DNA from 4 places in the Ferdinandcohnia jepli genome. Region 2 is predicted to be linked to each of the others. Evidence: predicted binding sites of a transcription regulator. Region 2 holds the regulator's gene; each other region holds the start of a gene.

Region 1 (4,192 bases), on a different contig from region 2:
AGCAGTGTTAAACGGCAAAACAGAGAAGAACAAAGAGACAGTTGTGCATTTGGCTGGTGGAGATTTATATATCACCTGGACGTTAACTGGTGATGTTCTCATGACGGGACCAGCTGAGGTCGTATGTGATGGAAGATTTTATTACTAAGCGCTATATTTGTAACTGAGAATAATAGATATTATACTTATAGTAATAAGCTAAATGAGATAAGGAGGTTAAAAAATGACTGAACAAGTTATTTCAATTTCAGAAGCAGCTGCTTTTCAGATAAAAGATATGATGAAAGATAGCGGAGAAGAAGGCTCCTTTTTACGTGTAGCTGTTAAAGGTGGCGGATGCAGCGGGCTATCATATGGAATGGGGTTTGAACAGGAAATCAACGAAGAGGACCAGCAAGATGAACAGCATGGTATTCAAATCCTTATTAAGAAAGAAGACGCTCCAATCCTTAAGGGAGTCAAAATTGATTTTAAACAATCTTTAATGGGCGGCGGTTTCACCATTGACAATCCAAATGCGATAGCATCATGTGGATGTGGATCTTCATTCCGTACTGCAAAAGTAGCAGGGACTCCGGAAGAATGCTAAATAAAAAGAAGTTGGGGAATCCCAACTTCTTTTTTAATATTTAAAACATACTTGAACTATGCATTGGTTGTGTTTTTGCTTTTGGATCAATGTATGACTTCGCATTGTTAACTGCAGTTGGTGCTTCGCCAAAACCGCTAGCTATAAGTTTTACCTTACCGTCATATGTACAAATATCACCGGCTGAATAAATACCTAAAATATTCGTTTCCATTTTTGAGTTAACAACAATAGAGTTTTTCTCTATTTCTAAGCCCCATTCTTTAATTGGACCTAATGAAGAAACAAAGCCATAGTTTACAATTAATGCATCAATATCAATTGTTTCCTTGCGGTCACCCTTAACTTCCTCAAGGACAACTTGCTTAATTTCATTATCGTCTCCAACAAGTTCTACTGGAACGAAAGGTGTTTTTACTTCGACTTTTGAATTGATAAGGTTTTCAACACTATGCTCGTGGGCGCGGAATTTATCACGACGATGAACAAGCATTACCTTTTCAGCAATAGGCTCTAGCATAAGTGCCCAGTCAACTGCAGAATCCCCACCACCAAGCACCATTACTTTTTTACCTGCAAAGTGGTTAAGATCATTAATAAAATAGTGTAGGTTTTTACCTTCATATTTTGAAGCTTCTTCAAGATCGACTCTTCTAGGTTGGAAAGCGCCATTACCAGCAGTAATAATGACCGTTTTTGTATAATGTATTTCACTATTGGTTGTTAGTTTAAATGAACCATCTTCTTGTTTTTCTACCTTTTCAACCGCTTGTTCAAGACAAATGGTTTGTTCGAACTTCGACATTTGTTCTTTTAAGTTATCTATTAATTCTTGAGCTCTTATTTTAGGAAAGCCTGCGACATCATATATGTATTTTTCAGGATAAAGCGCTGATAATTGCCCGCCTAATTGTGGAAGACTCTCGATGATCTTTACACTAGCTTGTCTCATGCCCCCGTAAAAAGCAGTAAACAATCCAACAGGGCCTCCACCAATAACGGTAATATCATATAATTTTTGATCTTCTTTCACTTAAAATCCCCCCATGAATGTCAATTATATATGAAACAAATTTTCTCTTCTTATAGTAACATAAAAACAAAATAATATCTCAATCATATACATGAAAGTATGGTAAATGTGGCAAATATTAGAACAAACCAGAATGGTAATATGAAATATTTGTTACACCTTTTAAAAATGGTTGTTTTTCTAATATTCTTAAGGTTTGAAAAGTATGTTAAACACTTGAAAAATCAGTATAAAAGGACTAAGATGTTATGTAGGTATCAAATAGCAATTTTCTATGACAAAAACAGTACAATTAATTGTACAACTATGATATCTTACGTGAAGGATATCACAAACTTTTTATCAATAAAAATAGAGGTAACAGTGGATGATAAGTATAAACTAACTACTGTTAAAAAAGAAAAGGTGGGCGTGATTTCGGTGAGAAAGCCAAAAGTCGTTGTATTAGGTGCAGGATATGGTGGTTTAACCACAACTGTAAACTTACAAAAAACATTAGGTGTAAATGAAGCAGATATTACACTTATTAATAAGAATGATTACCATTATGAAACAACATGGTTACATGAAGCTTCTGCAGGTACTTTACACCATGACCGTGTTCGTTACCAAGTAAATGATGTGATTGACCGTAGTAAAGTTAAGTTTGTTCAAGGAACAGTTTCTTCAATTAATCATGAAGAAAAGCGCGTTATTTTAGAAGATGGCGAACATGAATATGATTATTTAGTAATCGCATTAGGTGGAGAGTCTGAGACCTTTGGTATTAAAGGGTTAAAAGAATATGCATTTACTATTTCAAATGTAAACGGTGCACGTCAACTTCGTGAGCACATCGAATACCAATTTGCTACTTATAATACGGAAGATGAAAAGAAAGATGAACGCCTAACAATTGTTGTTGGTGGAGCAGGTTTTACAGGTATTGAGTTTTTAGGTGAACTTGGAAATAGAATTCCAGAGTTGTGCCGTGAATATGATGTCGATCAAAATAAAGTACGTGTGATTTGTGTAGAGGCAGCTCCAACTGCATTACCTGGGTTTGATCCAGAACTAGTTGAATATGCTGTAAATCACTTAGAACGCAAAGGTGTAGAATTTAAAATTGGAACTGCAATTAAAGAATGTACACCAGAAGGTATCATCGTTGGTAAAGATGATCAAACAGAAGAAATTAAAGCTGGAACTGTAGTTTGGGCAGCGGGTGTTCGTGGTAGCAGCATAATTGAGGCTTCAGGAATTGAAGCGATGCGTGGCCGTGTAAAGGTTGACCAACATTTACGAATTCCAGGACATGAAAATATTTTCGTCGTTGGAGATTCTTCTTTAGTAATTAACGAGGAAATTAATCGTCCTTATCCACCAACAGCTCAAATAGCAATGCAACAAGGAGTTGTAGTTGCAAAAAACATTGCAGTGCTTGTTCGTAACCAAGGTGAATTAGCAGACTTCGCATTTGATAATAAAGGTACTGTATGTTCTCTAGGTGAGAATGATGCAATCGGAGTTGTATTTGGTAGAAAAATCTGGGGTGCAAGAGCTTCCTTTATGAAAAAGGTAATTGATAATCGTGCGTTATTGATTATTGGTGGCCCTGGTCTTGTATTGAAAAAAGGTAAATTTAATTTCCTATAAGTGAAAGATAAAAAAGGAAGTGTGCTATTGCACATTTCCTTTTTTGATGAATGAATAGAATTATAATTAAGCAAAATAGTGAGAGAATAAACGAAAGAGGAAGAGATATTACTATGTATTCGCTTACATGAGTGGTTATTGTCTTATTTCCTTCTTTTCAAATGCACAAAAACATGATATATTATCAGAAAATTTAGATTTAACAAAATTTTATAGGGAGGGAACGTAATGAATAGTAAACAGCTTGAAACAAAGGATTGTCCGTATTGCTCAGGTAAGGGGTATTTTCAACTAATCCTTGGTGGTTCTGAAACATGCTCTTCCTGTGAAGGTAGCGGTAAAAAGTAATATTGGCAGTAAGGTGAAATTAATTGACTGGACATTCTCCCTTTAGTACACTAGGAATGATTTGTACTGGAGGTGAGCTGTCATGCCAATGAGTGTGCCTGTTTTAATTATATCTATGCTTTTGTTTTTAGTATTATTTTTTGGAATCGGATTCCTTTTAAACATGCTATTACGAATGTCGTGGATAATGACTATTATATATCCGATCGTTGCAATTGCTATCATTCAAGATGTTTCGTTTATTGATTACTTTACGTCACCAGGAAGTTCATTTAGTGCTCTATTCAATAATATAATATCCTTACAACCAGCTGATATCCTTGTTCTCGTTAGTGGACTAATTGGAGCTGTTTTATCTGGAATTGTGATCAAAATGCTTAGATCTAAGGGTTACCAAATGTTTTAGGAATTATTTTTTATCGAAAAATTCAGCTGAAAAATGTATATGCACAGAACGCAAGGGATTTTTTCTTGCGTTTTTTTGTGCTATTAAAAGGAATTAATTACCAATTTAATAAGTTATTAGATAGATTTTGGTTAATTTTCCACTCAAAACGAATATTTTCCTTTTTATTTGGAAACAAATA
Region 2 (4,192 bases):
ATCGTTTTATTTTTCTTACGACAAGATATAAGGGATCGCCACGAAAATCTTTATCGTTCAACAAAAGGTGAAGCTTTTGGATGGGCAATTGCAGGTATTTTTATGGCAATGACCTCTCAAGTTATTGCAGCCAATATTGAGATTCACCTGCTAGGAATTGAAGCTGGTTCAGAGAATACCCAGCAAATCATGGCTCTTGTTAAAACCTTACCATTACTAATAATCGTTGTTTCCGTTATTGGTCCAATTTTAGAAGAAATTATCTTTCGACAAATTATCTTTGGATCATTGTATAAGAAATTCAACTTTTTTATCTCTGCATTAATAAGCTCGTTAATATTTGCAGTGGTACACATGGATTTTACACATATTCTAATCTATACAGCAATGGGCTTCACTTTTGCATTCCTTTATGTAAAAACAAAACGTATCATCGTTCCGATCTTTGCACATGTTGCGATGAATACCTTTGTAGTAGTTGTTCAAACAATTTTTGCAGATGATATAGAAAGGATTATGAAGGAAGCTGAGAAGATACAACAGACGTTTATTGGAGGATTTTAATTTATGCGACGAACTTCACCCTTTGCGATGGGTATCATCTATTTATTAATGGGTGTACTTTTTACTTATATTGCAATAGGAAGTGCAACTGAGACCGTATGGAACTTTTCCACCATTTTATTAGCGCTAGTTGCTACATTTGATTTCGGAATAGCCATTCGGATGTTTGCTTTACACAGTAAAATTAAAAAAATGACAAAAAAATAGCCTCCAATTAGGAGGTTATTTTTTATTCGATATTATTCGCAGCCTGCATTTCGGCTTTCAACACTTTTCGATAAGCACTCTTAGAAACAATAATACTAATTTCATAAAGTCCAAAAAGCGGTACCGTCACCATTAAATGCGATATTATTTCTGGAGGAGTAATTAAGCCTCCGATTACTAGTAAAATAAAATAAGCATATTTACGGACTTGTGCAAGAAACATTGGTGTAACAATTCCAAGTCTAGTTAAAAACATGATTACTACTGGTAATTGAAACAAAAATCCAAATGGTAGTGTAAGTTGTAGTAGAAATTGAAAATACTCATTAATACCAATGACTTGATTGATTTCAAGTCGACTTGCTAATCTTCCCATGAAATTTACAACAAACGGGAAGAGAATAAAGTATGAAAATGAGACCCCAAGTAAAAACAAACCTACTGAAATAGGAATATAACTTAAGGTTACTCTTCTTTCCTTCTCATATAATCCAGGGCTAATAAACGCCCATAGCTGATAGAGTACGAAAGGTGAAGATATAATCAATGCAATAATAAACGCAAATTGCATATATATCTTAATTGGATCAGTCATACGGAAAGCATTCATTGTTAGCTCTTTAGCTTCTTCTGCATTTTGCAAATAAATAATTAAAGGCTCGGCTAGAAAAAAGCTTCCTAGCGCAACAATGAAGAAGAAAACGACTACATAGATAAGTCGTTTTCGTAGTTCTCCTATATGATCATAGACAGACATTTCTTTTTCGCTCATGTGACTCATCCTATCATTACTTCACATCTTGTGTCTTTTTATCGTCGTCATCATCGTCATCTGCTAAACCTTTTGTTGCGTTTTTAAATTCACGCAATGTATTACCCGCTGCTCTTCCTAACTGAGGTAATTTTTTTGGTCCAAAGATTAGCAAAGCCGCAAAAACAATCAAAATAATACTACCGAATCCTAAGCTCCCCATTGTGAGTCACCTCCTCAAAAGTATTTTTCTCTATTTAATTATTCACCTGAATAATGCTTTAAGAAATAAACAAGCGCTTGTAACTCTACCGCCAGGTCAATGTGATGAACCCTAATATCATCCGGTACATTAATTCTAGCAGGTGTAAAGTTTAAGATACCCTTTATCCCTTTATTTACTAAGCGATCAGTAATTGGTTGGGCTGCACCGACCGGCACGGTTAAAATTGCTACTGTCACATCATCAGGAAGCATTTCTTCAAGATCATCTAAATGATGGACTTTTACGCCTCCAATACTGGAGCCAACCTTATTATAATCCACATCGAACGCAAGCTCAATTTTTGTGTTATTGTTTTTTGAAAAATTATAGTGTAAAAAGGCAGTTCCTAAATTACCTACTCCAATTAGGGTAACCTTTGTTAATTCATCTTGGTCAAGGGTTTTACTGAAAAATGATAATAAATAGTTTACATTATACCCGTAACCCTTTTTTCCCAGAGCACCGAAATATGAAAAATCCCGTCGAATGGTAGCTGAATCTACCTTTACCGCATCGCTTAATTCAGACGATGATACTCTTTGCTTACCTGAGGCATGAAGATTTTTTAAAAACCGATAATAGAGTGGTAATCTTTTGGCTGTAGCTTGTGGTATTTTTGATTGATCAAGATTCACCTGACATCCCCCGCTAATTTAACTATTTAATGATTCCCTTTTAAAATCTCCGTTCTTTCCACCTGTCTTTTCTGCTAAATAGGTTGGTCCGATAATCATGCCTTTATCAACCGCCTTACACATATCATACACAGTTAACGCACAAACTGAGGCAGCTGTAAGAGCTTCCATTTCAACACCAGTACTCCCTTTTGTTTTAACAGAAACCGTAATTTCAAGTTTATACTGATCAGTTCCCACTGACCAACCAAATGATATATCAACACCTTTTAATGAAAGAGGATGACACATCGGAATGAGTTCAGACGTTTTTTTGGCAGCCATTATACCTGCCACCTGTGAAACAGCAAGGACATCTCCCTTGCTAATTTTATTATCTACTATTTGCTCGTAAATTGTTTTGTTAACTGTTACACTCGTTTTTGCAATCGCTGTTCTAACAGTATCTGATTTTTCACTAATATCAACCATTTTGGCGCGACCTTGCTCATTAAAATGAGTAAATGAAGACATCTTAAAAAACCTCCAATAAAACTATACACTATTTTACCACATCTGTCTTACGAACATCTGTGAAGAATGTCATTGCATGTTGCTCTATTAAGATAATACAGATAAACTATTTATAGGAAACAAGAGGTGAAAAAGCATGATATTACTACAGGTAAATCAGCTCAAAAAATATTTTGCTGCTGATCTTATTTTATCCAATATAAAACTAGAAGTACAATCCAAAGATAGAATTGCGCTTGTTGGAAGAAACGGCGCTGGGAAGTCAACATTATTAAAAATTATTGCTGGACAGATGTCCTATGATAGTGGCGAAATTATTAAGCCTAAAACTGTTACCATTGATTACCTTGCTCAAGACACTGGGCTAGAATCTAGCCTTACCATCTGGGAAGAGATGTTAACCGTTTTTGCTCCACTTCGCAAGCTTGAAGAAGAACTGCGAAATCTGGAAGTTAAAATGGGGGACCCTTCAGTCTTTGAAAACCAGGCTAGATATCAAAAATTACTTGAGGAATATGATCAATTACAAGTTGATTTTAAAGAGCAAGGTGGGTATCAGTACGAGGCAGATATTCGCTCCATCTTACATGGCTTTAATTTTTCTGAGTTTGATTATTCAACTTCTATTTCTACCTTAAGCGGTGGTCAAAAGACTAGATTAGCGTTGTGTAAGCTTTTACTTTCAAAACCAGATTTACTCATTCTAGATGAACCTACAAACCATCTAGACATCAGTACACTTACATGGCTTGAACAGTACCTGCAAGGATACCCGGGTGCTCTACTCATAGTCTCACACGACCGTTATTTTCTTGATAAAGTTGTAACGCAGGTTTATGAAATCTCAAGAATGACAAGTACCAAGTTTGTAGGGAATTACAGTAATTATTTAAAGCTTAAAGCAGAAAACTATGAGCTTGAAATGAAGAAATATGAGAAGCAGCAAGATGAAGTAGAGAAATTAAAGGAATTTATCGCAAAAAACCTTGTTAGAGCTTCTACTACAAAACGTGCTCAAAGTAGAAGAAAACAACTTAATCGAATGGAGCTAATGGATAGACCATTAGGAGATGAAAAATCAGCTTCCTTTCACTTCGAGATTGAAAAGCAAAGTGGGAATGATGTATTAACAGCTAATGACGTTTCCGTTTCCTATGAAAAGGACAAGCCCATTATAAAAAATGTCAACTTCTCTATCTATAGGGAAGACAGCATTGCTTTAGTTGGGCCGAACGGAATAGGGAAATCCACTTTATT
Region 3 (4,192 bases), on a different contig from region 2:
TCATATGTATGTACTAAATCCTGTTCAGGATGTTTTCCTTTGATAGTCATCTCATATTCGTCAAAATTTCTTTTAAATTCAAGGACTTCGATTTTTTCTAACGGTTCAACAGTTGGGTATTGATTAATTATAGAATACGAGGCGGCCATATCCTTTACCACAGCATCTTTCGCAAGCTTGTCACGTTCTTCGCTGTCTATTTCAGTATCCGAAAGTTGATGATAAAGCTCGATCTTTTCCACCCCTACTTTTTTTAAATAGTTGTCGGTATAAAAATAAGGTGTGAAAAGCTCATGTGTAAAGAAAAGGAGAAGAAGAAAGCTGGAAATAAGTTGAATATGTAATGTAAAGCGAAATGTCGATATCCTCTTATTTACTTTATTAACTCCCAAAACTATAAGGATAATTGCTAAAATTAGAAAAATGTAATCAATAATGTAGTGGAAATAAAGAAAGTCTAAATAGTGTTCATTTTTTAGGTAAATCACAAACAAAAATACTGCAAGTAAAAATGAAAAGGTTTTATTAATAAGTTCATGCATAGTATACTCCTTTCAAACTGTGAATCTTATTGCGCACTCATTCCCTTGCGTGTAAGACTTCAAGTCCAGACATCATTATAATAAAGAAAGCAGAGAGTTATAAGCTAATTGCAGCTTTCGATTAATATATGATTTTTTAGATGTAGGTACTTCTTTTTCTTCTCCAGATAAATACGCCTGAATTGGCCCAGCGTATTCTAACTTCATAGTTTCATAATTTATGATATCGCTAGGACGAGCAAAACATGCCGGCTTATCATTTATGGAAAATCCTCCGCGCATTAATACAGTTGCTACAAACTGAGAGCAGAAAAAGGCATTTTTATTTTGTATCTTTGTTTTTAACAAGATTCCAAAAAGTCCAATCAGATTGTATTTGTACTTCTCGCGTGTTTCTTCAATCTCCTTAATAAAACCGATCATGTTAGAATATTCTTCCTCTGACACAGTGAAACTATAAATAGCACAAGTTGCATTTTGGAAGAGCTTCCCCTTTAAATCTTCTTGCACAAACCCACCAATAAATGGGTTGTGAGGTCTTTTTCTCCCGAAACTATAAGTTGTATCGAGATTATCTGTAAAAGAAATAGACGCATGATTTAATTGCTCTTTCGTAAACATTTTTATCATTCTAGTAAATAATGTACCTGTATCAGAAAGTATTATATAAACCTTCATTTTAATCCCCCAACAATCTTATATGACTTATTCTTATACCATCATAGTAAAAGCAGGTAACTAGTTGAATAAGCTAGAGATATATTTTTAACTAGGACCTGCGATGTACGTTAGGTCCTTTTCCCCTAAGAAAAGATTATAGGAGAAATGTCATATTTAATAGTTACTTCAGTCATATATCCAGTCATATATTTATTCTGTGTTCTACATGATTAGACGCTCCAAGACGAAAATTGTTACGTGTTCTACTATAATTCAACAAAAATTGAGTTTTTCCTTCTTATATAGTGATAATGGCGTGAGAAGTAACGTTTACGAAATGTTCACATCAATACCTTCTAAAATAAGTTAAAATGGTAACATAATAATGTGAAGGTTTTCACAAAAACTTCTTTAGAAAGGACCATTCCAACATGTCTCTGCATACACCAGATCAGATCGTAGATATTACGGTTAAGAACGGAATTAAAAAGACTAGTTATCCCATTTGGACTACACTTATTTTAGGCTTTCAAGCTGGAGCATTTATCTCCTTAGGCTTTTTACTTTATATAAGGGTGACTGCCCCTTTACCTGAGAGTCTTGCTAGTATTAGTTCAATACTTGGAGCTTCCGTCTTTCCACTTGGCCTTATTCTTACATTAATTGCAGGTGGAGAGCTATTAACCGGTAATATGATGGTTGTTCCCCTTGCACGCTTGGCACAAAAAATTCAAACAAAACAGCTCATCCATAATTGGTTTTTGATTACACTTAGTAACTTTTTAGGTGCGATTTTTGTTGCATATTTCTTTGGTCATGTTGTTGGTTTAACCGAAACTGGCGCGTATTTAGAAAGTACGGTTCATATCGCCGAACATAAAATAAATGCTAGCTTCCTGCAGGCATTTGTATCAGGAATCGGCTGCAACTGGCTTGTTGCTGCTGCGGTTTGGTTGGCATATGGAAGTAACGATATGATAGGGAAAATTGCTGGAATATGGTTCCCAACAATGGCATTTGTTGCGATTGGCTTTCAACACGTTGTTGCAAATATGTTTGTTATACCGGCAGCAATCTTCGCTGGACACTTCAGTTGGGCCGATTATATTGGTAATTTCATTCCTGTATTTTTAGGAAATGCCGTTGGTGGAGCACTATTCATTGGAACGGCATACTGGTACGCATATAAGAAGCAGGATTATAGAGTTATCGAAGGAACAAAACAGACAGAACTTGTTGAGAAAAAAATGAGTGTTTAATATAGAAAAACTCCATGGGATTATCCATGGAGTTCGTTCGTCTTATACAATTACTTCTATCTTTTTAAAATTCTTTTCGAATTCTTCAATACTACAAGGCTTTCCAAAGTAATATCCTTGGACATATTGACAATCCTGGTCACTCAAAAATGAAAGCTCTTCTTTTGTTTCAACACCTTCTGCTATCACTTCCATTTTTAGATGTTGTGCCATTTTTATCATGGCAATTGTAATTCCAGCATTTTCAGAATGGGATGAAATGTTTTGAATAAACATCCGGTCAATTTTAATTCCATCAAGATTAAATGTTTTTAAGTAATTGAAGGACGAATAGCCTGTCCCAAAATCATCAATAAAAATTTTAATCCCCAAGTTTTTTAATTCTACTAGTGTCTCAAGTATATATTCTTCATTCTTCATTAACGAGTTTTCGGTAATTTCAAGCTCTAGCCATTTACCTTCTAACTCATATTCTTCAAGTAAATTTCTTACATCTTTTGCAAAATCAGTTTGTAAAAAACGTTGTGAGCTAATATTAACGCTTATGGGTATTAGTGGAATGCCCTCTTCCCGCCAAGCTATTAGCTGCTCACACACTTTCCTCTTCATCCATTTACCTAAATGTACAATTAGACCTGTTTCCTCAGCTAATGGAATAAATTCGGCTGGAGAGATAAGTCCGAATTTTGGATGGTTCCAACGAATTAACGCTTCTGCACCGACAGTTTCTCCCGTAACTGTATTAACTCGAGGTTGAAAATAGGCTACGAACTCTTTGTTTAATATAGCTTTACGCAAATCTCGTTCCAGTAAGAAAGACTGATAGTTTCTTTCATCCATAGAGTTTGTATATATTTGGTACATATTTCGACCTAAATCCTTTGCCCGGTATAAAGCAATATCGGCTTTTTTCATCAGGTCAACAACAGAAGTTCCCGCTGAAGGGTAAAAACTGATTCCGATACTAGCAGAGACTAAAAGTTCATGGTCTTCAATATAAAATGGAGATGTTAGATTTTGTAAAATGATGTTTGCCAGATTGATGACTTCTTGCTGTTTTGTTACTGTCGGGTATACAAGCATAAACTCATCCCCACCCATACGAGCTACAAATTGTTTGCCTTTTTGAAGGCTATTTTCTAGTCGTTTTGAAATTAATTCTAAAAGTCTGTCTCCGATTAAATGGCCTAGGGTATCATTTATTTTTTTAAAGCGGTCTAAATCAATAAACATTACAGCTAATTGGTCATTTTCGTCAGCTGAAAGCAATGAATCCTGTAATTTTTGTTCAATCCATCTTCTATTTGGAAGTTTCGTTAATTCATCATGGTGAGCTAAATATGCATTTAGTTCTTGGTTCTTTTTCTGATTTGTAATATCTTTACCAATCGAATAGACTCCGTTAATCTCATTCTCAATTATGATCGGAAGAAACGTAATATTAAGGAATAACCGCTCCCCTTGTTGATTGATTATTTCAATTTCGAAATTTTGAGGATTACCTTTTATAGCTTTTTCAAAATACTCGTTTCTACTTTCTACATATTTTTCGACGATAAGATCAACTGTACTTCCATTAGGAATCGTTTCTATTGAATAACCAAATATTTCACAGGCTCTTGGATTCATGTCAACTATTTCACCATTTGCATTATAGGTAATAACAGTATCCTGACTATGCTCAAATAGTGATTGGTAATGTTGGAGGTTAAGCTTAAGCTCATTTTGAGT
Region 4 (4,192 bases), on a different contig from region 2:
CTTAAGTCGTATAACCAACGGAATACTTGCTCATGTTCCACTGGTGAAATCATATCAGAGTCTTTTCCTCTACCTGTTGGTACTAGGAAAAATACACTCCATAACACACAATCTAAGTCTTCAACTAATTTTTCCATTTCTTCTAATACATGAATATTATAGCGTGAAATAACAGTATTGATTTGAATAGGAATTTCAAGCTCGTGTAAATATCTAATTGCATTCATTGTTAGTTCAAATGAGCCTTTTGTTCCACGGAAGTGGTCATGTATTTCTGCAGTCGGACCATCTAAACTGAATGCCCAACGTGCTAACCCAACTTCCTTCGCTTTTTCAATTGCTTCTTTAGTAACGTTTGGTGTTGCACTTGGCGTCATAGATACACGAACGCCTTTTTTAATTGCATAGTCTGCAATATCATATACATCAGGTCTCATCAGTGGATCTCCACCTGTGAATACGAGCATTGGATTGTTCATTTCGTAAATTTGATCTATTAAGTTCTTGCCTTCTTCAAATGATAATTCTCTTGGATCCCTTGTATATTGAGCTTCTGCACGGCAATGTAAACATTTTAATTGGCAAGCTCTTGTAAGTTCCCAAATTACTATAAATGGATCTTTATGAAAGTCTCTTTCAAACATGAGGCAAACCTCCTTTGATAATGTCCACATTTTAACACTATTACTGAGTGAGAAATGTGAGGCATATCACAGGTATAGGAGGAATTCAAAAATTGTTCAAATTTGCAAGGGTATGTTGCTAGAAGAAACTACACATGAATGAAGGTTAGCACTAATGCTACAAAAAGATTAGGAGCTCCTAAGAGGAAAAGAGCAAACGCATAGCGATTACGTTTTGTTCTTTCTATTTTATTTTCACTATAAAAGTTAGTTCTCATTCGGTCCCTACTGACAAATGAATCAGATACGATACCTGCGAGTAGGAAGCAAATGATTCCAATTGTCCCAGAAATAACGGAATACGGTTCAAATTCTTGAGTGGTAAATCCCATGATGAGCAAAGCCCCAGCAATAAAAATCCCTACTACGAAGCCTACCCTCAGATGACATCCCTCCCTCCAAAAGTATCGTGTATTGTTATTCTATAGGTTTTTTCAGCAAATTATGAGCAATTAGCTTGGTTTAATTAGGTATTACTTATAAAGAAAAAACCTGTAGAACAAATCTACAGGCGTGTATGCATGTGCATACGTTTAGATAGTGAGGAAACGTTTCCAACCTTATTCGAGTAAAATGAGGATAGAAACGGAAAAGGCTATCCTCCCCTCTAACTTGGTTGTAGCTTTATTATATTCGGTGTCGTATTTTCATGTTGTGAGGGATATCACATTTCATTTTGTTTTGCTTTTTCGTACTCACTTTGATGATTAATATTATCGAATTCTTTTCCATTCATACTTAGATCGCTATTTGTAACATACCGGACACTACAAGAATCTAATAAGAAACCCATTTTATACTGCCCCTGGTTTAATAATTTTTCAATTTTTTCTTTTACCCGATAATGGTAGAGTCCAATTAATGGTTGTGTTCTTCCGTCAATTACTGGTATTACTGCATCTATATTTTTCTCTAATGTAAAAGAAAGCATTTGTTCAATAAGTTGATTAGTTACAAAAGGTGTATCACATGGTAAAACAACATACCAGTTTCCCTTTTTTTGTGACATAGCAGTGAGAATACCAGCCAAAGGTCCATTCCCCTTATATTCAGGCAAATCCTCTATAATAGTAAAAGAAGTGTTTTCTTTAAACTTTTCGATTGTGGCTGGGTGACTTACAATAATAATGTCTTCCACAATTCCTTCCAGAGCCCCTTGTGCATGTTCAAAAAAGTACTTATTTTTAAGTTGAGCAAATGCCTTGTGAGTACCAAATCTTCTCGACTCTCCACCAGCGAGAATGATACCAATTCGTTTTTGTTCCAATCTCAAACATCCTTTAGTTTTTTCTCTATAGTAGCACGTAAAAAAAGAGACTACCAAATCGGTAGCCTCTTAGAATGCATTATTATTTCTTACCAATTGCAACTCGCCATACCTCAGGTCCTTCTTCAAGGTACTCCCAAGTGAATGAGTCACTACGCTCCATCATAAATTGATATTGTAATGGTCTTGGATCATGGTCATTTGTTAATTCCATTATTTCACCTGATTGAAGGCTATCGAATGTTCTAAAGATTGTTGGGTGCTTATCCTTTGGTGCGAAATCAGGTGCGTTTACTTTTGCTGCAAATACCATTTTGCATTCCTCCTAATGTTTTATGTGTTAATTGTACAAAGGTTTAATTCAATTTGTTGTGAAACTTATCACTATGTACATATGTTTTTTATCATACGCTTAAAAATCTATGAGATAATGTTAGTAAATCATAAATCGAGGTGGATCTATTGAAAGAACTAGTGGGAAACTGTTCTGATTGTGGAAAGGAGATTTATTGTTTAGAAGGCTTTATTAACGGTGTTGTTTCTGATGATAAAAAAGAGCTTCGGTGCTTTGTGTGCGCAGATAGTGAAACCAAAAATAAGTAGGATTTCTCCTACTTATTTTTAATATTCGGCATCGAAATTAAACAGCTTTGCTAGTTCGATAATTTCTTTTTTAATAGCTTCATTATCATTAAAAGTAACCCACTCCATTTGATTGCTATAAAGTCTATATATATATTTTTCAGTTACTATTGAAAGTTTAACTCCCCCGTATTCTTTTTCAGTTGCAGGTTCTTGTAGAACAGCTCGTTTGTTTCCAATTCTTATTTCTTTTGTTTTATATGTTTCAGTAGGGTATTTATCATGATTCAGTTGCAACCTAATTGCTTCCTCAATGGAACCACTCTCGTTACTTTGAGTATCTATTGATACAAATCTTCCGGGAGTAGTTGTTGCATAGGTGACAGACATATTTAAATGGGTATTATCATAATGGCTCACATAAATTCCTTCTGTTTTCCCTAATAATGAATCTATACTTTTTTCTGGCTCGGTAGGGAAAACGATATACTTCTCACCTTTTTCTGTTAATACTGGTATTTCAATGCCCGTCTCAAGCTGCTTATACTGAATTAAATCCCCAACTGCTTCCTTTCCATCTGTTGATTTAATAAGTTCACTTAAAGAGGTATATTCTATTACATTAGTTTGAACAGCTAGAAAAAATAAGAAACCAGCCAATAAAAAAGAACTAGCAGAGTATATAAAAGCCTTTTGAACCTTTTGTCTTCTATTAGATATTTCTATATCTCGCTTAACTTTTTCGCGGATAACCTGTGATCTTATCGTACTCCATTCCATTTCAAATTCTAATTTTTGAAGTGAACGATCTAATGAACTATTATTTTGTTTGCTCATGTATGTACCCCTCCTTCAATAACTCTTCTTCAAGAGCTGGCATTGCACGATTAAGTGTAGACTTGACTTTACTCTCTGACCAATTGAGTATTACTGAGGTTTCGGCGATTGAAAAGCCTTTTATTTTTCTCAATATAATTACTTCACGATACGTTTCCTTTAACCTCCCTAAGGCGCTATATAGTTCGTTCGAGTTCTCTTTTATTCGTAAAAAATGCTCTGGTGATGGTACGATTTCCTTTTTCAGAGTAAATACTTCTTTAAAAAGGCGAATGGGCTTATGCTTTCTCATATAATCTACCGTCACATTATGAGCAACACTAAACAGCCAGGTTTTCGGACTGGAATCCCGCTTAAAGGTATGATGAAATTTATAAGCTCTTACAAAAGTTTCATGGGTTAGATCTTCTGCTTGTTGATAATCTTTTACCATTAATATGACAAATTTAAAAATCGTTTGATGGTACAAGGTATACCATTCCTCTATCTCATTCTCTCTGTAATTAGACAAACTGTATAATCCTCCTACAAATAAAATAAATTCTCTATTTAGACGGATGAAACAAATAAAAGTTGTGAATTTTATATATTTTTATCATATTTGAGGTTTAACAAATTTTAAAGACAGATAGACAAATTTGTCTAATTCATGAACAATAAGTTCATTTCTCCCTACTTATGATATAAATCACAGTCTCAAAATCTCAGATTGTTACAATTTACATAGTTTAAATGATGTTTTGAATAGCTTTGAATATTACGAGGAGTGATAGATATGGGAGTACATGCAATCCGAACACAACTAAAGGAAGTACCTATTTTT

What was found. The regulator Rex, encoded in region 2, represses fermentation and respiration genes when NADH is low (regulators of the CRP and FNR family bind a similar motif). The targets are predictions, from matches to a motif close to TTGTGAAATATTTCACAA.
Region 1: the regulator Rex is predicted to act here: its motif matches at 1,828-1,845, upstream of yumC (ferredoxin--NADP reductase 2).
Region 3: the regulator Rex is predicted to act here: its motif matches at 1,588-1,605, upstream of AB3M96_RS18400 (formate/nitrite transporter family protein).
Region 4: the regulator Rex is predicted to act here: its motif matches at 2,320-2,337, upstream of AB3M96_RS16025 (DUF2249 domain-containing protein).

Annotation. Positions count from the first base shown of each region.
Region 1 covers NZ_JBFOKR010000011.1:104,980-109,171, forward strand. Annotated here, with positions in the region: gene dapF (diaminopimelate epimerase) at 1-148, shown strand, start outside; gene AB3M96_RS13300 (HesB/IscA family protein) at 224-589, shown strand; gene yumC (ferredoxin--NADP reductase 2) at 630-1,622, opposite strand; gene AB3M96_RS13310 (NAD(P)/FAD-dependent oxidoreductase) at 2,034-3,257, shown strand; gene AB3M96_RS13315 (YuiA family protein) at 3,486-3,605, shown strand; gene AB3M96_RS13320 (YuiB family protein) at 3,694-4,011, shown strand.
Region 2 covers NZ_JBFOKR010000027.1:40,988-45,179, forward strand. Annotated here, with positions in the region: gene AB3M96_RS21825 (CPBP family intramembrane glutamic endopeptidase) at 1-564, shown strand, start outside; gene AB3M96_RS21830 (YdiK family protein) at 568-771, shown strand; gene tatC (twin-arginine translocase subunit TatC) at 794-1,543, opposite strand; gene AB3M96_RS21840 (twin-arginine translocase TatA/TatE family subunit) at 1,560-1,745, opposite strand; gene AB3M96_RS21845 (redox-sensing transcriptional repressor Rex) at 1,784-2,422, opposite strand; gene moaC (cyclic pyranopterin monophosphate synthase MoaC) at 2,441-2,935, opposite strand; gene AB3M96_RS21855 (ABC transporter ATP-binding protein) at 3,072-4,192, shown strand, end outside.
Region 3 covers NZ_JBFOKR010000018.1:30,041-34,232, forward strand. Annotated here, with positions in the region: gene AB3M96_RS18390 (hypothetical protein) at 1-542, opposite strand, end outside; gene AB3M96_RS18395 (hypothetical protein) at 618-1,220, opposite strand; gene AB3M96_RS18400 (formate/nitrite transporter family protein) at 1,634-2,461, shown strand; gene AB3M96_RS18405 (EAL domain-containing protein) at 2,504-4,192, opposite strand, start outside.
Region 4 covers NZ_JBFOKR010000014.1:117,467-121,658, reverse strand. Annotated here, with positions in the region: gene AB3M96_RS16040 (TIGR04053 family radical SAM/SPASM domain-containing protein) at 1-644, opposite strand, end outside; gene AB3M96_RS16035 (DUF5316 domain-containing protein) at 773-1,015, opposite strand; gene AB3M96_RS16030 (molybdenum cofactor guanylyltransferase) at 1,348-1,950, opposite strand; gene AB3M96_RS16025 (DUF2249 domain-containing protein) at 2,033-2,263, opposite strand; gene AB3M96_RS16020 (hypothetical protein) at 2,413-2,553, shown strand; gene AB3M96_RS16015 (hypothetical protein) at 2,572-3,369, opposite strand; gene AB3M96_RS16010 (RNA polymerase sigma factor) at 3,353-3,880, opposite strand; gene AB3M96_RS16005 (Crp/Fnr family transcriptional regulator) at 4,145-4,192, shown strand, end outside.